One region of the Chitinophaga sp. HK235 genome, then DNA from elsewhere that is predicted to be linked to it. Evidence: riboswitches for the same ligand, from Rfam matches in the RefSeq annotation. Region 1 holds a riboswitch; the other holds the start of a gene.

Region 1 (8,315 bases):
TACATACACATAGGTAGCAGCCGGATCATTCATCTTAAACCGATACACCTCCGGCAGATATCCCTGGTAACGATAGGCTGCCATCCACTGGTCTATCTGCCATAGTGTATCTACCGCCTGGGGCCGGCTGGCATCGTGCACAAAAGCCCGTGCCAGCCGACTGCCCGATGCAACATCTATTTTATCTATCACGGCACCGTTGTCTGCAAAGATGGCTATATGCCTTTTTTGCTGTGTAACGATTCTATAAACAGGGCGGGCCAGTAGCATACCCATCCGGATGGTGACGATGGAATCAGTGATACCGGCAACATTCAATACCTGCTGCGGCGTCAGGTGACATGCCTCCATATTAACCGGTGGCAGCTGCTTTAACCGTTGGTCCGGTTTCATCGTTGGATAACCTGCGTACATCATCACAAAGCCGGATAAAAACCAGACCACAAACATCAGGCTCAGTACAAACCCCAGATAACGATGCAGCAATAGTATTGCTTTTAGCATTTTTTTTCTGAACATAGTTGTAAGGTGTAAATCTGTTCAGATCCTACAAGGAATACTTCAGGGTCAGCAGATAGTTGCGGGTAGCACCCGGATAGAACTGATTGGTGATGATCACATTGGCGAAATAGCGTTCATTTGCCAGATTGTTGACATTCAACCGCAGACCAATCTTTCCGATCTGATACCCCAATGCAGCATCTATCACCGTATATGCGGGAAGGATATAGGTGTTGGCACTATTCGCATAACTATCTCCCATATAATTCAATCCCATACCAATACTTAAACCACGCAACACAGACCGCTGCAACTGATAGTTGGCCCATAGATTAGCCATATGTTTGGGAGCCAATGCCACGGTTTTTCCGGCCACTGTATTGATCTCTTTTCCCGCAAAAGGACGATACGCCGCATTGGTAAAGGTATATCCTGCGTTAACATCCAGGCCTGCCAGCGGGCTTCCCTGCAACTCCAGTTCGTACCCTCTGGAATCTGCTGAGCCAATCCGTTTGTATACACCACCGGGTAAACTTTCCACCTGATTATTCTTCCGCATGTAGTACACAGAGCCGTTTACCGCCCAGCTATGGCCAAACTCCAGCCTTGTGCCCGCTTCTCCCTGATAACCATCTTCCGGATCAAAGGTCTCTCCATTGGGTGCCACTCTCCGGGAAGGTTTGAAGTAAGTGGAATATGAGCCATAAACAGACCAGGCCTTCGTAGGTTGATATACCAGACCGGCGCGGTAGGTCAGAGCTGAGGCGGGAATATCTGTTTTAGCGCCTCTGTCAGTAATATCACGATTGGCGTCTACTTTATTGGTATAATAAGTCCCTTTGAAGATATCATAACGCAAACCAATCAGACCTTTCAGCTTATTGGAGAACTTAAGCCAGTCCTGCAGGTAAAAACCATGTACGGTTTCTTCTGTAGCCTTGTACTGCGTCGTATAGTAGTCAACGTTACCCTGGTTCAATACAGGGTTTTGTACAGCCACCTGTGTATGCAGCCCTGCACCGAAAATATTGGCGCTATAGGTTTTTCTGTCGAGGTAACTGAATGAATACCCCACCAGCACTTTCTGTTCAATTTTTCCAGTTTGTGTATTGTAAGTCAGTTCCAGCTGGTTTTGCAGCGGTTTGGTCAGATGATTGAAATAGAGTGGGGAAGTGCGTTTGAGAGAATCCAGCGTTTTATTGAATGTCAGTTCTTCTGTTGAAAAATAGTTGATGTTATCATCTGAATAAGAGAGCTGATTGGACAACAGGAGTGAATGGCTGAACTGATGCGTATAACGCAGCTGAACATTATACTGCGTGTTTTTCAGGAAATCTGCCGGATCGTTGTAACGGGTATCCATGTTCATGCCAGGTGTTAATTTCCCACCTTCCAGCATTGGGATACCGGCATCCGTAGCATATTTATCGTGGTTGGCGCCAAGGGTCAGGTAAAAGTTATCATGGGCTGTGGGTGTGTAATCCAGTGCCAGATAGGCGTTGTTGGTATTCATGCCTGACTGGCGGTAACCATCGGTGGCAGACAGTCCTGCATCTACCCGGTACAGGAGTTTTTTACTCAGCGCACCACCGGCGCCCACCCGCATCCGGCGGGTATTAAAACTACCATAGGAAGCTGAGAAGTCCGCCTTCTGTTCGCTGGTAGGACGTTTACGGACCAGGTTAATAATGCCGCCCAATGCTGAATGTCCATATAAAACAGAGGCAGGCCCTTTCAATACTTCTATGCGTTCGATGTTAGCCAGATTGGTACTGGGGGCGCTGGTGGAAATATTGTGACGCTCGTCTCTGACACCATCTACCAGCAATACAAAATTGTTAAAACCCCGAATGGTAAAATGCTGAAAACCGCCATAGGTATTATTGGCACGCACACCGGCGGTGTTTTTCATAGCTTCTCCCAGATCATCTGTGCCTCTTTGTTCCAGCGTACGGGCAGAGATGGTGGTCGTTGTGAGTGGCAGGTCCCTGATAGGTACTGCAATTTTATTCACACTAATGACAGCAGACTTTTGTGCTGAAGTGATAGTGATTTCGGAGAGCTGTCCGGTGCGGCTACTGAGTTGCAACGACAACTCCGTTGTTTTCCTGTTGCTTATTGCCACCCGTTGCTCGGCCACATGGTAGCCAACGCCGCTGACAGCAAGGATGTAGTTGCCTGCAGGTATGGTTGAAAGCTGAAACCGGCCATCCGCATCTGTTACGGCACCATAGCCGGTTTCGTTCAGCCGTACCGTAATACCGGCGAGGGGTTCGCCGGTTTCTGAAGTAATTTGTCCGCGCAGGCTGCCGGAATGGGCAGCAGTCGTTTGCGATTGTGCATAAAGTTGATCATCTGTAACAACCATCTGTAAAACACCGATAATGGTACACATGAACAAAATCCGTAAATAAGAAGGGGGACAGTTAAAAAAATGGCTCCTCGTCCGGGAGTGGTTGATTGTAGCGTTTTGCATTGATAATGATGATGAAGACAGAAAATTGTTCTTCAAAACTTTACCATGCCATCGGATACTGCTATACAGAAAAAGACCGGAGGTATGCCCATTGCATACACTGCCCCGAAATGAATACACTTCAGGTACAAAACTCCAAACTTGACGTTGCTTCAGCCCACGAAAGCATTGCCAGCATAAAAAAGGCAGGTCTCCTGACTTGTAACATTACTGCCGTCCTTCCCAGTCATCAAAGACCAGTGGACATTTCCTGGCAGTAACCTGAACGTTACTTACAGTTGCGGGACAGTTCGTGATTTTCACACGATTCCCTATTAATCTGCACTTAAGCAGAACCTCTTTTTGTTGGGGAAAGAAAAGAACGAAAACGGGGCAAATATAGTAATTACCAGCATTAAAATCTTTGGGGCATAAAAAACAAAATAAGTTCCTTCCAGGGTTTCAAAAACCTGCCTGATCCGGAGCCTATCGGAATTTCGAACTTTTTTGTAGCAGATTTGTTCCATATCAAACAAACTGAAACCCCAAAACTAGCCCCGGACCACAGGATTCTGAAACCCCTATCACGAATGGAAACATCTATGAAAATCATTTGGCTTACCCCTGATCTGAGTAAACTTGGCGGAAGCGAGTATATGGTATCAGCCTTTTGTCGTTTGCTGAAGTCTGCAGGCATCCATGTGCATATTGTAACCCGTGCCATCCATCCTGTCTGGAAATCCGTCATGGATAAGGCTTCCGGCTCTGGACAGATAAGTTTTGCAGAGATCCATTCCAATGACATCAACGACTACATCCATACGATCGATACTATTGCGACCCGCTTTACTATCTCATTGATGCAGGTGATGCCCCTGGAATCATTTTGCTTTGACATTCTCCGGTATAAGCAATACGGGTTTCCCATTTGCGGGCTCGAGCCTACAGACCTTAGCAATCATTGCTGGTGGCTACCGGAAAACATGCAGGAGCATATGCAATTCCTGGATGGACTGATTGTGATGAATCCGTACACCGAAATCATCGTCAGAAATGAGTACCATTTCAACAAGCCCATCCAGCTCGTTTCAAATACCCTGATGAATGATCTGTACAAACGCACAGACCGGAGTTATCCCCAGTCTACATTCGGTTGTATCAGCAGATTATCGGCGGAAAAAGGGCTGGAATACCTGCTGGGAGCCTTCAGCCTTCTGTCGAAACGATATACCACCGCCACCATCTGTATTTGGGGAGAAGGGGATGATCATGAAAGGCTACTACAGCAATCCAGGATGCTGGGTATTGCCGACCGTGTTCATTTTCACGGTGCTTTTCATCCGCTCGAAGATTCTTTATCCATCAGCGACAGCGCCGAAATTTTTATTTCTTCTTCACTGTTTGAAGGATGTGGGATCGCCATGCTGGAACAGGCCTACCGCGGCAAACCGCTGATCAGCACTATGACCCATGGATTAAAATGGATACTGGGAGCCGATTACCCTGGCCTGATTCCAATTGCCGATACTCATTCCTTATCCAAAATGATGGAACAAACCCTCATCAATCCGCTATTTCGCCGAAGCCTGACAACACTTGCCCAGCAAAGGTTTCATTCCATCTTTTCACCTTCCCGGACATACAACCAGCTCCTTTCATTTTACACTGACGTACTTCAAAATAAATCATATGAAAATCTGCAGTATCAAACTAAGCCATGACGGCTCCATAGCACTGATCGATGATCAACGGCTCATTTTCAGTTATGAGATGGAAAAGTTGAACAACGCTGCAAGATATAGCGAGTTCAACATAGGCATAGATGAAATTAATGCCATATTCAATCTATATGGTTACTCATTCTGGCAAATGGATAAGTATGTCATCGATGGATGGGACCCGCATGAGGCACAAGTCATCGACCTTGGAAAGGGAAATACCAATGTAAATCTGGCAGGATATGATCGTTACAGTGAAGAAAGCGCCAACATTATGCAACGAAAAAGTTTTGAACTGCCCGGCCCCATCAGCTTTCATTACTCCAGTTACTTTCATATAGCCGGACATATTGCGGCCGCTTATTGCACCAGTCCTATGGCTAAAGCAGGACAAGACTCCTATGTACTTACCTGGGACGGAGGTATGTACCCGCAACTATTCTATTATCATTGCAAGACCAATGAAGTGGAAAGCCTGGGTGTGTTATTCAACATGATAGGGAATATATACTCGCTCTTTTCACAACATTTCAAACCTTTTCTGGTGAATGAGGACAGCCTTATGGATGATCTGAGTGTTGCCGGGAAAGTGATGGCATATATTGCAAAAGGTACCTACAGAAAAGAAATGATACCGGTGTTCCATGAACTTTATGAGAAACACCAGGACAAAGCCATGGCCTGTGCAAACATTTTCGGACAGGGACATGAAGAACGGGGATTAATCTTTGCACAATTATTTGCACAGGACTTTATCAGGCAGACAAGCGCTCTCCATTATGCGCACGAGGATATCCTGCTTTCTTTCCACATTTTTCTTGAACAACTATTGGTAAAAGAGCTGGGAGAGAAAATAAAAAAGGAAGGTAATAAAGCGAAGAACTTATGTTTTGCCGGGGGAAGCGCGCTGAATATTAAATGGAACAGTGCTATCCGCAATGCCGGTTTGTTTAACGAAGTATGGGTGCCTCCATTTCCCAATGATTCGGGTAGTGCCATTGGTGCTGGTTGCTGCGAAATGATTCATAGTACCGGCATTAACTATCTTGACTGGAATGTTTTCTCAGGGCCTCCTGTCATGGAAGAGGCCCTGCGTGAGGGTTGGATAAAGAAACCTGCTACTATTGAAGAACTGGCCCTCCATCTTTTTCTGAAAAATGAACCTGTAGTATTTCTAAACGGGCGGGCCGAACTGGGCCCCAGAGCCCTGGGTAACAGAAGCATTCTGGCGCCGGCTACACATCCCTATATGAAGCGAATCCTCAATCATATAAAAGGCAGGGAAGATTATCGTCCGGTAGCTCCCATCTGTCTGGAGCATGATGCAAAAGCCATTTTCGATCCCGGCAACAAAGATCCTTATATGCTCTTTGACCACCAGGTCAGGGAGGAATGGAAAAGCCGCATCCCTGCTATTTGTCATCTGGATGGTACAGCCAGACTGCAGACCGTCAGTGAATCAGACAATCCGGTCATATTCCGTCTGCTTAATGAATACAAAAAACTAAGTGGCATACCTCTCTTATGTAATACCAGCGCCAATTACAATGGGAAAGGCTTTTTCCCGGATGTAGCGTCGGCTATGAACTGGGGACGGGTAAATTATGTGTGGAGCAATCATTTTCTATATGAAAGAGAACAAAAAATTTCTTTTGAAATGGTGAGCAAAGAAGAATCCATTACTCCTATTGACAGGCTGCAAGCCCCGTAATATCAAACTACATCTAACCAATTAAATATAAAGAATCGGAGTTCGTATGGACTCCGATTCTTTTATTATTGAGCACCAATAAAGATTGGTAACTAAAATATTACATATCCTATAGTGCGTAGATATTTTGGGTCAGTACAATTTATACCGCAGAGAGTTAAACTACATTTATAGAAACAACCATTTTTCACCAATAATCTAAACTATGATGAGAAAAGTTTTACTCTTCGCAACTGCATTGTTGTGTAGCACAACTGCGTTCGCGCAAGACTATTGGAAAACCCATACCGATGCCGTCAGGATTACTACCGACAAATCTGTAGCCCGACTTGCCTTTCCGGCCGAATTCAAATTATTTGACCTGAATTTTAATCCTTTGCGTAAGGAAGTATTCAAAACGGTAGGCAATGCGCAAGCACGCAAAACAATTATCTCTTTGCCTAATGCAGATGGACAAATTGAACAGTTCGAAATTATAGAATCTTCCAATTTCGACCCTGCATTACAGGCTAAGTTTCCGGACATAAGGGCATTTTCCGGAAAAGGTATCACCGACAAACAGGCTACCTTAAAGCTGAGTATTTCTCCACAGGGAATACAAGCAATGGTCTTCCGTACAGAAAGGGATAATGAATTTATTGAACCTTATTCTGCCGACCATACAGTCTATACTGTATTCAAAAAACAACCGAGGACTTTACCATGGAAGTGTTCTACTCCTGAGCAAAAGATGGCAACTGACATCAACAGGCAGGTATCAACTGCCAGGTCAACCGGCGATGCAAAAACATTGCGGCTGGCACAGTCAGTTACTGCCGAATACTCCAATTATTTTGGAGCCACCAGCGCTTCACAGGTGGGTTTGGTACTGGCAGCTATCAATGCTACGCTTACCCGTTGCAATGGTGTTTATGAAAAAGACCTGGCTGTCCATCTTAACCTGGTCCCGACAGTAACCAATGTGATCTATTACAATCCTGCAACAGATCCATATTCCGATGCCGCTTCGGGTGCTGGTGGAGCGTGGAACAGTGAGTTACAAAATACATTAACCTCTGTGATTGGTGCAGCAAATTATGATATCGGCCACCTGTTCGGTGCATCCGGTGGTGGTGGTAACGCTGGCTGTATCGGTTGCATTTGCGTTGATAATCAAAAAGGAAGTGGTTTTACTTCTCCTGCTGATAATATTCCGCAAGGTGATAATTTCGATATCGATTATGTAGTGCATGAAGTAGGTCACCAGTTGGGAGCTAACCATACTTTCTCCATGAGTAATGAAGGTACAGGCGTTAATATGGAACTTGGTTCAGGGATTACCATTATGGGTTATGCCGGTATTACCAGCCAGGACCTTGCTCCTCACTCTATTGCCTATTATCATGCTGCTTCCATTGCACAGATCCAGTCCAATCTTGCCAGCAAGACTTGCGCAATCACCACCGATATATCTGCCACTAACGCAACTCCCGTTGCCAATGCCGGCGCTAATTATACTATTCCTATCAGCACTCCGTTTGCGCTTACTGGTTCAGCTACTGATGCCAATGCCGGCGATGTGCTGACTTATTCCTGGGAGCAATATGATAATGCTTCCTCAGCACAAACAGGAACTGCCAGTGTGGCCAGCCCTACCAAGGCGTCCGGTCCTAACTGGATATCAAATGTCCCTACTACATCTCCAATAAGATATTTCCCCAAACTGGAGACTATTCTTGCAGGTGGTTTAGTGTCCGGTCCATTGCCAGGTGGTGATGCCGGAGCCAATACGGAAGCTTTAAGTTCCGTTACAAGAACTTTGAAATTCCGGTTAACGGTAAGGGATAATGTTCTCTATAGCCCAACTCCACCGGTAACTATCGGTCAGACCAATTTCGCCGATATGACCGTAAGCGTCTCCAATACATCAGGACCTTTTGCAGTGACTTCT
Region 2 (8,315 bases), 2.1 Mb from region 1:
GTAAGCGGACTGAAATAGGTAACAGGACCTAGTTGTGATAAGGCATTTATGTTCTCGCGGTAGGTGAAGTTGAACGCTTCATCCTGTGCCACGGCTATACGTAATTGGGTGGAAGATGTAGTGGCGAGTGCTGTGTCGACTACTGCAGGCCGTAAGGTCCGCTGTAGCAGTTGCTCTAGGTCTATATGTGCAGTAAGATGGTCCGCAGCGGCATCAATGATGGTATTATAATCTGTTTCTGCAGAAATATGAAGCCCCAGATGACGGGAGGGTATCTTTACTTCCGGTTGTTCCGGCAGATAGCCTAGCGCCGGGATACCCACATCCGCGGCGGCTTCTTCCAGGATACGGTAATGGGAGGGGGTATTTACAAAATTAAATATCACCCCGGCAATCTGTATCTCCGGGAAAAAATGTTTGTATCCATATAACAATGCGGCGGCAGAATAGGCCATGGCTTTGGCATTCACCACCAGTATCACGGGTATGTCCAGCAGTGCGGCCAGTGAGGCGCTGCTGCCTTCCATTTTGCGGGCGCCGTCAAAAAGTCCCATTACACCTTCAATGATACTGACATCTGCCTGGCTGGTATACCAGTGGTAACGTTCCAGAAGATGTTGTTCCTGCATCATGTACTGGTCTAGGTTGATACTGGTCTGGCCGGCGGCCAGGGTATGATGTTTTGGGTCCAGGTAATCGGGGCCGCATTTAAATGGCTGTACCTTGCGGCCGCTGCGTTGCAGCGCCCTCAGCAGTGCGAGGGTGACGGTCGTTTTACCTGCACCACTATGCGGTGCCGCTATCAGAAACTGTGGTTTCATGTCCTGCAAAGATAAGCGGAGGAAATATTCTTTTGTGAAAGTTAAATATCTTCGTTGCCACTAGAAGTTATGAATACCATGAAACAACTCCGGCCGGTTATGTTTGTAGGCACTGCCTCTGATGTGGGCAAAAGCGTGATTGCTGCCGGGTTTTGCCGTATATTTAAACAGGATGGGTATATGCCGGCGCCCTTTAAGGCGCAGAATATGTCACTCAACAGCTATGCTACGCCGGAAGGGCTTGAAATAGGCCGCGCACAGGCCGTACAGGCAGAAGCGGCCGGCGTGCCCTGTCATACCGATATGAACCCGGTATTGCTGAAACCTACCAATGATAAAAGCTCTCAGCTGGTACTGCATGGGAAACCGGCAGGTAATCAAACAGCCTGGGAATACTTTATGCAGGACGACAAACGCCGGCTCTTTGAAGAGGTGAAAGGCGCTTTCGACAGACTGTCGGAGCGCTACAACCCTGTGGTGATGGAAGGTGCAGGCAGTATATCCGAACTGAACCTGCGCCATCGTGATATTACCAATATGCGGATGGCCCTGCATGCAGGTGCTGCTGTATACCTGATCTCGGATATCGACAGAGGTGGTGTCTTCGGAAGTGTATATGGTACAATTGCCCTGCTGCCACCGGAAGAAAAGGCCCTGATCAAAGGTATTATCATCAACAAATTCCGCGGCGACATACGCCTCTTTGAAGATGGCCGCAAACAACTGGAAACACTGACCGGTATACCGGTAACGGGCGTATTGCCCTATTATCAGGATATTCATATTGAAGAAGAAGATTCGGTAGCACTATCGCTGAAGCATAAACGGCAGACCACCGGAAGAATCAATATCGCTGTGGTATTGCTCCGGCATATGTCGAACTTTACGGATTTTAATGTATTGGAGAAAGATGAGCGGGTAAATATTTTTTATACAGATAATCCCGCAGATATTGTTACAGCAGATATCGTGATTATCCCGGGCAGTAAAAATACAATGTCCGATCTGGTGGCAATCAAAAATAATGGAACAGCAAGGGCTATAACGGAAGCGTTTAAACGAAATAAAGTGGTGATCGGTATCTGTGGCGGTTATCAGATGATGGGTATGTCTGTTGAAGATCCGCATGGTGTGGAAGGAGAGCCCGGCAGTATGCCCGGACTGGGGATATTACCGGTCAGCACAGTCCTCACCCGCGAGAAGATCACCCGGCAGCGCCGTTTTACTTACCGGCAGCAGGCTGCTTCCTGTGAAGGGTATGAGATCCATATGGGACATACAACAGGAGAAACATCTTCACCGCTGAATGTACTGGATGATGGACAGCCCGATGGATATTTTCTCAGCAACAGGTGCTGGGGCACCTACCTGCATGGTATCCTCGACAATACCGCCGTACTGGACGATTTGCTGGCTGCCTGCGGGAAAACAGTGACTACCGCTCAAAGCTTCGACTATCGTGCTTTCCGGTCGGCTCAATATGATAAACTGGCCGCTCATATCCGGCAACATCTCGATATGGAATCGGTGTATAAAGCTATTTGTTTATGATACAAGGACACGGAGATGATGCATACCTGTTCAACCACCCTATTGTAGCTGATTTCAGCTCAAATGTATGGTATGGCGGCACACAGGAAAAACTGGTACAGCATATTGCGGGCAAAGTCAGTGGTGTCGGCCACTACCCGGATGCAGGGGCTGTTAAACTGCAGCAGCAGATAGAACAACGGGAAGAACTGACACCCGGTATGGTGATGGTGACCAACGGAGGCACAGAAGCTATTTACCTGGTGGCACAGGCTTTCAGCGGCGCAACCACGACGGTGGTGGTACCTTCCTTCGCGGAATATGCTGACGCCTGCAAACTCCATAAGCATGAACTGAGTTACTTTTTCTGGGAGAAGCTGGCGCCTGATACCCGGTTTATTACCGATCTGGTGTTTATCTGTAATCCCAACAATCCTACGGCCCAGGTGATGAGTGAAGAGGGAATGCTGCAGCTGATACAGTTCAATAACCGCACTATATTTATCATTGACGAAGCCTATATACAATTCACCCGTAATGCCATTACGTTGTTGCCTCGCCTGCATCAACTGTCTAATGTGCTGATTGTACGGTCGCTCACCAAAACCTGCTGCATCCCCGGGCTGCGCTTAGGATACCTGGCAGGACAAAAGCCGCTGCTGGACAAGGTAAGGGCGTTCAGAATGCCCTGGTCGGTCAACAGCCTGGCTTTGGAAGCCGGTTATTATATCATGGACCATCCGGAAGAATTTGAGCTGCCGCTGGACTCCTTGCTGGCAGATACTTACCAGCTCTGGGAAGGAGTACGGAAAATGCCTGAGTTCAAAGCGTATCCTACCCATACCCACTACTTCCTGTTTGAAACTCTCACGGGTACTGCGGCTGCCCTGAAACTATGGCTGGTCAATAACTACGGGATACTGATCCGGGATGCCTCCAATTTTTATGGCCTGGAACAGGGACACTGCCGCGTAGCATGCCGCAACGAGGAAGATAATCAGTTACTCATCACTGCCCTGCATCAATGGACGCTTTCGTAAAATTCGTATTACCCTTACTGTTAGGTTATCTGCTGGACCTGTTGCTGGGAGATCCCCGCAGCTGGCCACATCCCGTGAAGTTTTTTGGTCACCTGATCGGCTATACGGAACGGCTGCTGAACCGTGGCCATGGCCGTTTGTGGAAAGGGGCGCTGATGACGCTGGGCCTTTGTGCCGCTGTGTTTATCTGTTTTTATCTGGCGCAGCACTGGCTGGAACAATGGCCCTGGGCCTGGCTGGCCTTTACCACTGTTTTTGTGTTTTTTGCGCTGGCCAATAAAAGCCTGCTGCTGGAAGGAAGGGAGGTGTTTGATACGCTGCACCAGCAGGGCCTGGAGGCTGGCCGTAAACGGTTGTCCTGGATTGTTGGCCGTGATACCACAGCTTTATCACCTAACCAGATACGGGTGGCGGTAATGGAGTCTATGTCTGAAAACCTCAGTGATGGCGTGATTGCTCCGTTGTTTTATTATGCGCTGCTGGGCCTGCCGGGTATGATGTTATATAAGATGATCAATACCCTCGATTCGATGGTGGGTTATAAAAATGATCGTTACTATTATTTTGGAAGAGTGGCTGCCCGCCTGGATGATGTGGCCAATTTTATCCCGGCCAGGATTACGGCCTTGCTGATGGTGCTGGTGTCAGGTAGCCGCCGTGCGGCACAGTACATCATCCGTTTTGGCAGGTCACATGCCAGCCCCAATTCCGGTTATCCGGAGGCGGCCCTGGCAGGTATTCTCAACTGTCGTTTCGGAGGTCCCAATACCTACCACGGCAGGGTGGTGGAGAAACCTTATATCGGCGAACAACCCCGGGATATCGCTCATCACGAATTCAGCAAGGTGATGTACGTTAATCACGCAACCACGCTGGTGATGATATTTATTATTTTATTATTTTATTATTTGATTATTTAGGTAGTGGCCAAAACACAATCTTCGCTGCATTTCAAATAACTAAATCTCTAAATAAAAAAATCCGTAAATCTTTCCTATCTTCGCCGCCGTTACCAGGTGTGTAGCCTTTTCTGAGGTACACTTAAAAGGGAATCCGGTGTAAATCCGGAGCAGTACCCGCTGCTGTAAGTTCATCTATACGTTGCTGATAATATAGCCACTGTGTCAACGGGAAGGCGTCAGACAACAGAACAAGCCAGAAGACCTGCCAGGAAACATGTTCACGGTCTGCTTCCGGGATAGAAGCCAGGACAGTTTCCTTCATACTCCCCGTATGTAAGAATCTTCCCTGATATTCCTCCCCTCAGCTCGCCGCAATTTTATTTAACAGTTAACGGGCTTATTAACTTAATCCATGGGCAAAGATCTTCAAAAAGTTAAACGCATCGCGTTTATCTGCAACGGTAATTCCTGCCTCAAAAAAGGCGCGGAAGACACCACCCTGCAGCTCAGAGCTGCTATCTCAGACAACAACCTGCATGAGGAAGTGCATACCATCCGCACACGATGCACCGGTCAATGCGAACACGGACCGATTGTTTTTATCCATCCCGACGGGACCTGGTATAAGGAAATGTATCCGGAAAATACCAGTAATCTCGTTATCAGCCACTTCCTGAACGACAAACCGGTCAGCGAAGCTATCTTTTTTGGAGAAGAAACAACTATCCGTTAAGCTAACCCATTTTCATGCGAATTTTTTATACAGCTGTATTGTCTGCACTGGCATTGCCGGCATTGGCACAACACAAAAACACAGACACCCTTTCCCTCAAAATACTCAACCTTAAAGCGATCGACATCGCTGGCAGCACCGACAAAAGTGCGCACATGCTTTCCAAACTTGACCTGCAGCTGCAACCGATAAAATCGGCTCAGGACCTGCTTCGCACCGTACCGGGTCTTTTTATCGCGCAACATGCCGGCGGCGGAAAAGCCGAACAAATATTGGTACGGGGCATCGATAACGACCATGGCACCGATTTCGGTATATTCGTAGACGGTATACCTGTCAACCTCCCCAATCATGCCCACGGACAAGGATATGCCGATATGCACTTCCTGATCCCGGAAGTGATCGGCGGAGCCGCTTATTACAAAGGACCCTACGAGGCCTCCCAGGGCGACTTTACAAATGCAGGTGCTGCCGTGTATACTTCCCTGTTCAGACCCGATAATCAGTTCGTGAAACTGGAATACGGCCAGTTTAACACAGCCCGCGTTGCTACTATGCTCCGGCTGCTGGATAAACAACAGCAACCAGGCACCAGGGACCAGAACGCTTATATCGCTGCCGACTATACGTACACTGACAGCTACTTCGACAATTCACAACGCTTTAAACGAATGAACCTGTTAGGCAGATACAACATTGCCCTTAACAGTAACAATACCATTTCCCTGATTGCTTCGGGCTTTACGAGCAACTGGAATGCTTCCGGACAGGTACCGCTGCGCGCCCTTGAAGATGGCTCTCTTCGCCGCTTTGGCTCTATTGATCCCTCAGAAGGAGGAAAGACTACCCGTATCAATGCCAACCTGCTCTGGGATACCCGGCTCAGCGAGCGCTCTTCCCTGCGGCAACAGTTGTATTATGTAAGAAACCTGTTTGACCTCTGGTCCAACTTTACTTTTTATAAAGATGATAGGGAGAATGGAGATGAAATCAGACAATGGGAGAAACGTGACCTCTTCGGATATAAAAATACCTGGCGCCATGAAGGCCGCCTGGGAAAAGCAACCCTGCAATCAGAAATAGGGCTGGGAGCGAGGATAGACCTGGTAAGCCTGGGCCGCGATCATGTAAAGGAAAGAGATCTGCTGTCTCATGAGGATTCCTCCCGGGTGGCAGTGGCCAACTACTCCCTCTACTTCAGCGAAACGCTGCGCCTGGCCGGTGGATGGAGCTTCAACGTCGGGCTGCGTAACGATGTATTTACCTTTAATCTGCGCGACCGGATGGACCCTTCCAATAATGGCAATAGTGTGGCCTACCGGCTGAGTCCGAAGATTAACATTTATTACGATTTATCTCCTTCGCTGGCATTTTTCGCCAAAACCGGCATGGGCTTTCATTCCAACTATGCCAACGTGGCTATACGCAGCGGACAGGAGAGTGCTGTTCCCCGTTCTTATGGGGCCGACCTTGGCGCTAATTTCAAGTTAAACAGTAAATTGCTGCTGACCGCTACATGGTGGTGGTTGCAGAGTGATGCAGAATTCCGTTTCATCGCAGATGATGGCAGCTATGAAAACATTGGCCGTGCTACCCGTACCGGTGTAGATATAGCCTTGCGTTATCATATCTGGAAGCCATTATGGGCCGATGTAAACCTCAACTATGCACACCCTCGTCTGATGGACGCTCCCGCAAAGGAAAACTATATTCCCTTTGCGCCCGTCTTCACCAGCACAGGCGGTGTTTCCTGGCAGGCAACAAAAGGATGGAATGCAGGTATACGTTACCGTTATATGGGTAAACGTGCAGCCATCGAAGATAATAGTGTTCAATCGGCCGCTTATTTTCTCACCGACGCTGTTGTGAAATATCAATGGCGCCGTTTTGAATTCGGACTTTCTGCTGAAAATATTTTTAATGAGAAATGGGCAGAAGCTCAGTTCTATGATGAATCACAACTGAAAGACGAAAAAGCGCCGGTCATGGACTTCCATATTACGCCAGGGACACCGTTCTGCCTCAGAGGTAGTATAACTGTTAAATTCTAATATGGATCAACATCTCCCTAAAATCAGCATTTTAAGTTGCGGCTGGCTGGGCAAGCCACTGGCTCAGCATCTGCAGCGTATCGGATACACTGTGAAAGGCGCCAGGACCACGGCCGCCGGCGTACAGGAACTACAGGAAGCAGGCATAGACGGCTATCAGGTCGTTCTGAGTGAATCACAGCTCGAAGCACCTGATACCTTCTGGGATGCTGATATACTGATTATCAATATCCCGCCCCGCAACAGGGAAAGAGGAACAGAAGCGCATGTGCAGGAAATAAAAATCCTGAGAGAGAAGCTGGAAACAACAGGTATTAAAAAAGTAATCTTCGTAAGCTCTACTTCTGTTTATGCCGATGTCAACGATATGGTAACAGAGCATAATATGGTGATGCCGGAAACGCCCAATGGCGTTGCTTTACGGGAAGTGGAACAACTGCTGTTGCAGTCACCTTCCTTTCGTACTACCGTGCTCCGCTTCGGAGGACTCATCGGTTACGACAGGATCCCGAACGCTGAAACACTGCTCACACAGCGTCGTAGCAACGATGTGCCCATGAACGTGATACACCGTGATGATTGTATCGGTATTATCAGCCTGTTACTCGAAAAAGATATCTGGGGAGAGATCTTCAATGCCTGCGCCAGCGTGCATCCTATCCGCTACCACTATTACAGGGCGGCTGCACAGGCACAGAAGCTGGAGATGCCTAAAAAATTACAACCCATAGAACAACCATATAAAATAGTGAGTTCCGCCAAACTGAAACAAAGGTTAGGATATGAATTCATTTATGATGATCCGTTATTGATTTTTAATGCACCAACAACAGGAACAAAATAATAATATCCTGCATCCGGTATGCATCGTAGGGGCTGGCCCCGGTGCTGCGGACATGCTAACGGTAAGGGCTGCACGCTGTATAGAAGCGGCTGATGTAATCCTGCACGACAATCTGGTGTCTGAAGAGATACTGGCGCTGTGCCGGCCGGACGCAGAAAGGATATATGCCGGTAAAAAATATGGCGACACCATAGATCCGGCAGCACGGCAGCAGCAGATACATGAACTGATGCGCCTGCATGCATTGAATGGTAAGAAAGTGGTAAGGCTCAAGTCCGGAGATCCGTTTATTTACGGCCGCGCCGTGGAAGAGATCCGTTATCTGCAGGAACACCACATCCCGTTTGAAGTAGTGCCGGGCATCACCGCCGGGATTGCCGCTGCAGGTCTGTGC

What was found. A riboswitch is a leader RNA that binds a small molecule or an ion and turns the genes downstream of it on or off. The one in region 1 is predicted to bind cobalamin.
Positions count from the first base shown of each region.
Region 2: it holds a riboswitch for cobalamin, as region 1 does, so the genes downstream of both, KD145_RS31120 (ferredoxin) here and KD145_RS22645 (TonB-dependent receptor) in region 1, are expected to answer to the same signal.

Region 1 covers NZ_CP073766.1:5,965,695-5,974,009, reverse strand. The annotation lists gene KD145_RS22650 (PepSY domain-containing protein) at 1-519, opposite strand, end outside; gene KD145_RS22645 (TonB-dependent receptor) at 548-2,896, opposite strand; cobalamin riboswitch at 3,144-3,332, opposite strand; gene KD145_RS22640 (glycosyltransferase family 4 protein) at 3,559-4,677, shown strand; gene KD145_RS22635 (carbamoyltransferase N-terminal domain-containing protein) at 4,646-6,385, shown strand; gene KD145_RS22630 (reprolysin-like metallopeptidase) at 6,591-8,315, shown strand, end outside.
Region 2 covers NZ_CP073766.1:8,053,890-8,062,204, forward strand. The annotation lists gene KD145_RS31100 (cobyrinate a,c-diamide synthase) at 1-821, opposite strand, end outside; gene KD145_RS31105 (cobyric acid synthase) at 900-2,372, shown strand; gene KD145_RS31110 (histidinol-phosphate transaminase) at 2,369-3,391, shown strand; gene cbiB (adenosylcobinamide-phosphate synthase CbiB) at 3,376-4,311, shown strand; cobalamin riboswitch at 4,389-4,578, shown strand; gene KD145_RS31120 (ferredoxin) at 4,706-5,026, shown strand; gene KD145_RS31125 (TonB-dependent receptor) at 5,041-7,077, shown strand; gene KD145_RS31130 (SDR family NAD(P)-dependent oxidoreductase) at 7,079-7,921, shown strand; gene cobA (uroporphyrinogen-III C-methyltransferase) at 7,896-8,315, shown strand, end outside.